DNA from 2 places in the Microbacterium sp. USHLN272 genome. Region 1 is predicted to be linked to the other one. Evidence: predicted binding sites of a transcription regulator. Region 1 holds the regulator's gene; the other holds the start of a gene.

Region 1 (3,406 bases):
CTCGCGATGCACCCACTCGAGAGCTGCGGCCGCGTCCCGGAGGCCGAGATTGCGCGGGGCGTCGTCGAGCACCGAGAAACCCTCCGAGCCGAGGCGGTAGTTGATCGACACGAAGACGATCCCTGCGGCGGCGAAGCCGGCCCCGTCGTAGAGCGGAAGCGCCGCGGTGCCGCGCTCGAGCGCTCCGCCGTGGATCCACAGCAGTACCGGGGCGCGCTCGGCATCCGTCGGCGCCCAGACGTTGGCGGTCAGGATGTCGTCACCGTCGATCCTGACCGATCCGAGCAGCTCGCCGATCGCGCCGGGATACGGCGACTGCGGGGCCGTGGGCCCGAAGGCCGTGGCGGGACGCACGCCGGTCCACGGAGTCGCCGGCCGCGGTTCCCGGAACCGGTTCTCGCCGAAGGGAGGGGCGGCGTAGGGGATGCCGAGGAACCGGGATACCCTGCCCTCGCTCGATCCCTCGACGATTCCGGTGGACAGCTCGGCGGTGGGGGCGGTCATGGTCGTCATCCTAGGGCGGAGCCCCGACCTCCGACGAGACGAGCCGCGGGCGGGGTAGGATTGGCACTCTGAACGTCCGAGTGCCAACGGAAGGGAAGGGCGATGGTCACAGAGCGAGGACTCCAGGTTCTCCGCGCGATCGTGCAGGACTACGTCGAGACCCACGAACCCGTCGGCAGCCGTTCCATCGTGGACCGCCACTCCTTCGGGGTCTCCGCAGCCACGATCCGCAACGACATGGCGCTCCTCGAGGACGAGGAGCTCATCACCGCGCCGCACACCTCGTCGGGCCGCGTGCCCACCGACAAGGGGTACCGCGTCTTCGTCAATCATCTCGCCCAGCTGCGCCCGCTCTCGTCCGCTCAGCGAACGGCGATCGAGTCGTTCCTGGCGGCGCCGAGCGATCTCGACGACCTGATGGTGCGCACCGTGCGCGTGCTGACGCAGCTGACGGGTCAGGTCGCGCTCGCGCAGTACCCGTCGTTCGCCCGTGCGCACCTCACCCACATCGAACTCGTGCCGCTCGCCCCGACCCGCATGCTTGTCGTGCTCGTCACCGACGCCGGCGGCGTCTCGCAGCGGATGGCCCCGTTGCCGATCGAGATCGACGACGGTGATGCGATCATGCTTCGCGCGCGGCTCTCCGCCCTGCTCACGGGGCAGGCGGTCAGTGACGCGGCCGACCGTCTGCAGACGCTGCTGGCGGCGCCCGAGGCCGCTCCCGGCGATGCCGCACTGCGGGCTCTCGCCACCGTGATCGTCGACGAGCTGGGTACGTTCCGTCAGGAGCGCCTGGTGATGGCGGGGGCCGCGACGCTCGCGCGTCGCGAGCAGGACTTCCGCGGAAGCATCCATCCGCTGCTCGAGGCGATCGAGGAGCAGGTGACGCTCCTGCGGCTCATGAGCGAGATGGTCACCGACGAGCACGGCCTCGCGGCCAGCATCGGCACCGAGAACGCCCCGTTCGGGCTGGGCGAGGCGTCGATCGTCGCGAGCAACTACGCCGCCCCCAGCGGCACGGCGCGGGTCGGCGTGATGGGGCCGACGCGCATGGACTATCCGAGCAATCTCGCGGCGGCGCGGGCCGTGGCCCGTTACCTGACGCGGATGCTCGACGAAGACGAGACGAGCCGCTGAGCGGCCGTCGACGAAGAACAACGCAGAAAGGCGATCGTGGCGGACCACTATGAGGTTCTCGGGGTGTCCCGGGACGCTTCCACCGACGAGATCAAGAAGGCGTATCGGCGCCTCGCGCGTCAGCTGCACCCGGATGTGAATCCGGGCGAGGACGCGGCGGAGAAGTTCAAGCTCGTCACGCACGCGTACGACGTGCTCAGCGACGACGATTCCCGCCGCCGCTACGACATGGGCGGGGGAGACGGCGCGGCCGGGAACTTCGGCGGAGGTTTCGGCGGCTTCGGCGACATCTTCGAGACGTTCTTCGGCGCGGGACAGGGTGGAGGGCGTGCGCGCCCGCGTTCCCGCCGCGAACGGGGGCAGGACGCGCTGGTGCGGGTCACCCTCGACCTCGGCGACGTCGTCTTCGGTGTGCATCGCGACATCGAGGTCGACACCGCTGTGCTCTGCGAGACATGCCAGGGTTCCTGCTGCCAGGAGGGCACGTCGCCCGTCACCTGCGACATCTGCGGCGGCTCCGGACACGTCCAGCGCACGGTGCGCAGCCTGCTCGGCAACGTCGTCACCTCGCAGCCCTGCGGCACGTGCGAGGGCTACGGCACGACCATCCCGTACCCGTGCGGTACCTGCGGCGGTCAGGGGCGCGTGCGCTCTCGTCGTACCGTCTCGCTCGACATCCCCGCCGGCGTCGAGACCGGCCTGCGCCTGCAGCTGCCCGGCTCCGGTGAGGTCGGTAAGGCCGGCGGCCCGAACGGCGACCTGTACGTCGAGGTCACGGTCAACCCGCACGCGGCGTTCAGCCGTGACGGAGACGACCTGCTCGCGACGCTCGAGGTGTCGATGACCGATGCGATCCTCGGCACCGAGACCTCGATCCAGGGCCTCGACGGTGCGGTGGATCTCGAGGTGCGCGCGGGCGTGCAGTCCGGCGACGTGCTCACGATCAAGGGACGCGGCATCACGCCGCTGCGCGGTTCGCAGCGGGGTGATCTGCGCGTCGGCGTGCAGGTGGTGACTCCGACCAAGCTCGACTCCGCGCAGCGGGCGCTCATCGAGGACTTCGCGAAGAAGGCGAAGGCTCCGGGGCCCCAGCTGGCGCAGTTCCAGCAGGGTCTCTTCTCCAAGCTCCGCGACCGCTTCCGCACGCACTGAGCCATGGCGCTGCATTTCCTCGTCGAAACGTCGTCGGATGCCGAGCCCGGCGACCTCGTGTCGCTGACCGGTGCCGAGGCGAAGCATGCGGCGGTCGTCCGTCGCCTCCGCGTGGGGGAGCAGGTGACGATCGGTGACGGTCGGGGCGTCTGGCTCCAGGGCGTCGCCGAGGAGGTCGCTCCCGCACGAGTGGACGTGCGGATCTCCGATCGGGCCGTGCACCCGTCGCCGACCCCGCGCATCGTCCTCGCGCAGGCGCTCGCGAAGGGTGATCGCGACGAGCTCGCGGTGCAGGCCGCCTGCGAGCTGGGCGTCGACGAGATCGTGCCCTGGCAGGCGAGCCGGAGCGTCTCCCGCTGGGAGGGGCCCAAGGCCGTGAAGGGCCGTGAGCGGTGGGCGACGATCGTTCGCGAGGCCGCCAAACAGGCTCATCGGCCGTGGGTTCCCGAGGTCGCGGCTCCCGCGAGCACGGGGGAGCTGGCGACCCGCGCGGGCGCGGAGCGCGTGCTGATCCTCGACCCGTCGGCGACGACCCGGCTGTCGGAGATCACCGCGGACGACCGCGACATCGTGCTGGTCGTCGGACCCGAGGGCGGCGTCTCGGACGACGAGA
Region 2 (3,406 bases), on a different contig from region 1:
CGCCGAGCTCCTTGCGCCACTCGTCTTCGGTCTTTTCCACGCTGTACGACATGAGTCCTCCTGGGGTCCTCTCCATTCTCCCCTGTCGCGGGGCGCCGGGCTGCGTACATCCACAATGGAGGGATGACGGATGCTGTTCGCGAGCGCTACGCGCGCTTCGCCGAGAAGGAGGCGCCCGGTCGCAGCGCCCTGTACGCGGAGTGGGCGGCGGGCGTCGCCGGCGACGGCCCGGTGCAGGACGTGCTCGCGCGCATCCCCGAGAACCGGCGTCAGCCGCCGCTGGTCTTCGCGGTGACCCGGCTTCTCGGAGCAGCGCTCGAGGGATATCCGGTGTGGCGGGACTTCGTGCTCCGGAACGCGGATGCCGTCGTCGCCGAGTGCTCCGCGCGCTCGCTGCAGACCAACGAGCCGCTCCGGCTCGCGGCGCTCCTCCCGGTGCTGTCGGAGATCGACGGACCGATCGCGCTGCTGGAGATCGGGGCATCCGCGGGCCTCTGCCTCTACCCGGATCGTTACTCGTACCGCTTCACCGGCTCCGATGGCGAGGTGCGGGTGGCGCTCGATCCACTCGACGGGGTCTCCCCGGTCGTGCTCGCCAGTCGGGTCGACGGGGAGCTTCCGGAGCTGCGGCTGCCCGAGATCGTGTGGCGCGCCGGGATCGATCTCGCACCGCTCGATGCCCGCGATGCCGACGATCGTCGGTGGCTGCAGGGGCTCGTGTGGCCGGGGGAGACCGGCCGCGAGCAGCGGATCGCGGCGGCGCTCGACATCGCGGCATCCGATCCGCCGATGCTCGTCGCCGGCGACGCGCTCGAACGCCTCGATGCTCTCGTCGCCCGGGCGCCGGTCGGGGCGACGCTCGTGATCACCACCCCCGGCGTGCTCGTGCACATCCCGCGCGCCGCCCGGTCGGCCCTGGTCGCCCGCATCCGTGAGCTCCCGGCACGGTGGGTCACGATCGACCCGCCCGGGCTGCTGGACGTCTGGGAGCCGCCGATCGACGTGGAGGAGTGGCCCGGGTTCGCGGTCGCACTCGACGGGCGGGTGCGTGCGGCGGCCGACCCGCTCGGCGCGTGGTGGGAGTGGCGTGCGGCCGAGCGGCCGCACCCGTCCTAACCTGGGCACATGATCGGTGACCTCACGGAGCGCGACCGCGCGATCCTCGCGCTGGAGACGGTCTGGCCCCGGCACAGCGGGGCCAAGGAGGAGGCGATCCGGGCGCAGCTGGGCATGAGTGCCGCGCGCTACTACCAGCTCCTCGGCCGGCTGATCGAGTCGGATGCCGCCCTCGAGTTCGATCCGATGCTGATCCGTCGGCTGCGGCGTCTGCGCGACGCGCGCGTCGTGCGCCGTTCGGCCCGGACGCCCGGTTTCGTGGGCTGACCGCGCTCTCGGATAGCATCGTGGGGTGTCCAAGCCCACCCGTGATCGTTTCGACGACGTCCCCCGCTCATCCGGCCGCGTCGGGGCGCACCGCGCCGAAGCGCCGGGGATGAACGGATGGGTGGTGCTGCTGTGGTCGTTCGTCGCGGCGCTCGTGCTCATCATCGTGGGCATCTTCGGCTCGCTGGTCGTGATGGGGCGGATCGACCTCTTCCCCGAAGCGGTACCGACCGCCGAGCCGACCCCGGTCGAGACGGGTGTGGTCGACACGACGTTCGAGGTGACGATCCTCAACGCGACGCCCGATGAGGGTCTCGACGAGCAGATGCGCGACACCCTGCTCAACGCCGGGTTCGCCACCGTGTACGCGAGCGACAGCGGCAGCCAGGACTTCGAGACCACCACGGTGTACTACGTCGACGAGGCCGATCGTCCGGCCGCACTCGGCGTCGCCGACCTCATCGGGGGAGCGGCGGTCGAGCAGAGCGACTTCTACGCCGACCTCAACGACGGCGAGGCGAAGCAGCTCACGATCGTCGTCGGCCTCGATCGCTCCGCCACGGCGCCCGAGACTTCGGCCGAGACGCCCGCTCCCTGAGACGCGTCGGGCACCCTCCGTCCGCGGCTTGCACTCGCAGGGGTCGAGTGCCAGAATGGCGTTAGCACTCTCACACTCTGAGTGCTAAACCCAACGTCTACGTCCAGGAGGGACGAAAAAACTCATGGCAAAGATCATTGCTTTCGATGAGGAGGCCCGCCGCGGCCTCGAGCGCGGCCTCAACATCCTCGCCGACGCGGTCAAGGTGACCCTCGGCCCGCGCGGTCGCAACGTCGTGCTCGAGAAGAAGTGGGGCGCCCCCACGATCACGAACGACGGTGTGTCCATCGCCAAGGAGATCGAGCTGGACGACCCGTACGAGAAGATCGGCGCGGAGCTCGTCAAGGAGGTCGCCAAGAAGACCGACGACGTCGCCGGTGACGGAACCACCACCGCCACGGTCCTCGCACAGGCCCTGGTCCGCGAGGGACTGCGCAACGTCGCAGCCGGCGCCGACCCGATCTCGCTCAAGCGCGGCATCGAGAAGGCCGTCGCCGCGATCACCGAGGAGCTGCTTTCCAGCGCCAAGGAGATCGAGTCGAAGGAGCAGATCGCCGCCACGGCATCCATCTCCGCCGCAGACCCCGCGATCGGCGAGCTCATCGCCGAGGCGATCGACAAGGTCGGCAAGGAGGGTGTGGTCACCGTCGAGGAGTCGCAGACCTTCGGCACCGAGCTCGAGCTCACCGAGGGCATGCGCTTCGACAAGGGCTACCTGAACCCGTACTTCGTCACGGACCCCGACCGTCAGGAAGCCGTCTTCGAGGACCCCTACATCCTGATCGCGAACCAGAAGGTCTCCAACATCAAGGACCTCCTGCCGATCGTCGACAAGGTGATCCAGGACGGCAAGGAGCTCGTCATCATCGCCGAGGACGTCGAGGGCGAGGCTCTCGCGACTCTCGTGCTCAACAAGCTCAAGGGCATCTTCAAGTCGGTCGCCGTCAAGGCTCCCGGCTTCGGCGACCGTCGCAAGGCGCAGCTGCAGGACATCGCGATCCTCACCGGTGGTCAGGTCATCACCGAAGAGGTCGGCCTGAAGCTCGAGAACGCCACGCTCGACCTGCTGGGTCGTGCCCGCAAGGTCATCGTCACCAAGGACGAGACCACGATCGTCGAGGGCGCCGGCGAGGCCGAGCAGATCGAGGGTCGCGTGACCCAGATCCGTCGCGAGATCGAGAACACCGACAGCGACTACGACCGCGAGAAGCTGCAGGAGCGCCTGGCGAAGCTCGCCGGTGGCGTCGCCGTCATCAAGGCGGGCGCGGCCACCGAGGTCGAGCTCAAGGAGCGCAAGCACCGCATCGAGGACGCCGTCCGCAACGCGAAGGCAGCCGTCGAAGAGGGCATCGTCCCCGGTGGTGGCGTCGCGCTGATCCAGTCGGGCACGAAGGCGCTCAACGGTCTGTCGCTCACGGGTGACGA

Evidence for each region. Region 1 encodes HrcA, which represses chaperone genes, less so after heat shock. Its sites were predicted from a motif close to TTNGCACTCGNNNNNNNCGAGTGCNAA; they were not measured.
Region 2: the regulator HrcA is predicted to act here: its motif matches at 2,043-2,069, upstream of groL (chaperonin GroEL).

Annotation. Positions count from the first base shown of each region.
Region 1 covers NZ_JBBCRA010000001.1:213,990-217,395, forward strand. The annotation lists gene WFJ97_RS01045 (carboxylesterase/lipase family protein) at 1-504, opposite strand, end outside; gene hrcA (heat-inducible transcriptional repressor HrcA) at 607-1,641, shown strand; gene dnaJ (molecular chaperone DnaJ) at 1,678-2,793, shown strand; gene WFJ97_RS01060 (16S rRNA (uracil(1498)-N(3))-methyltransferase) at 2,797-3,406, shown strand, end outside.
Region 2 covers NZ_JBBCRA010000002.1:263,810-267,215, reverse strand. The annotation lists gene msrB (peptide-methionine (R)-S-oxide reductase MsrB) at 1-52, opposite strand, end outside; gene WFJ97_RS14580 (DUF2332 domain-containing protein) at 124-1,116, shown strand; gene WFJ97_RS14575 (DUF3263 domain-containing protein) at 1,126-1,383, shown strand; gene WFJ97_RS14570 (LytR C-terminal domain-containing protein) at 1,409-1,981, shown strand; gene groL (chaperonin GroEL) at 2,106-3,406, shown strand, end outside.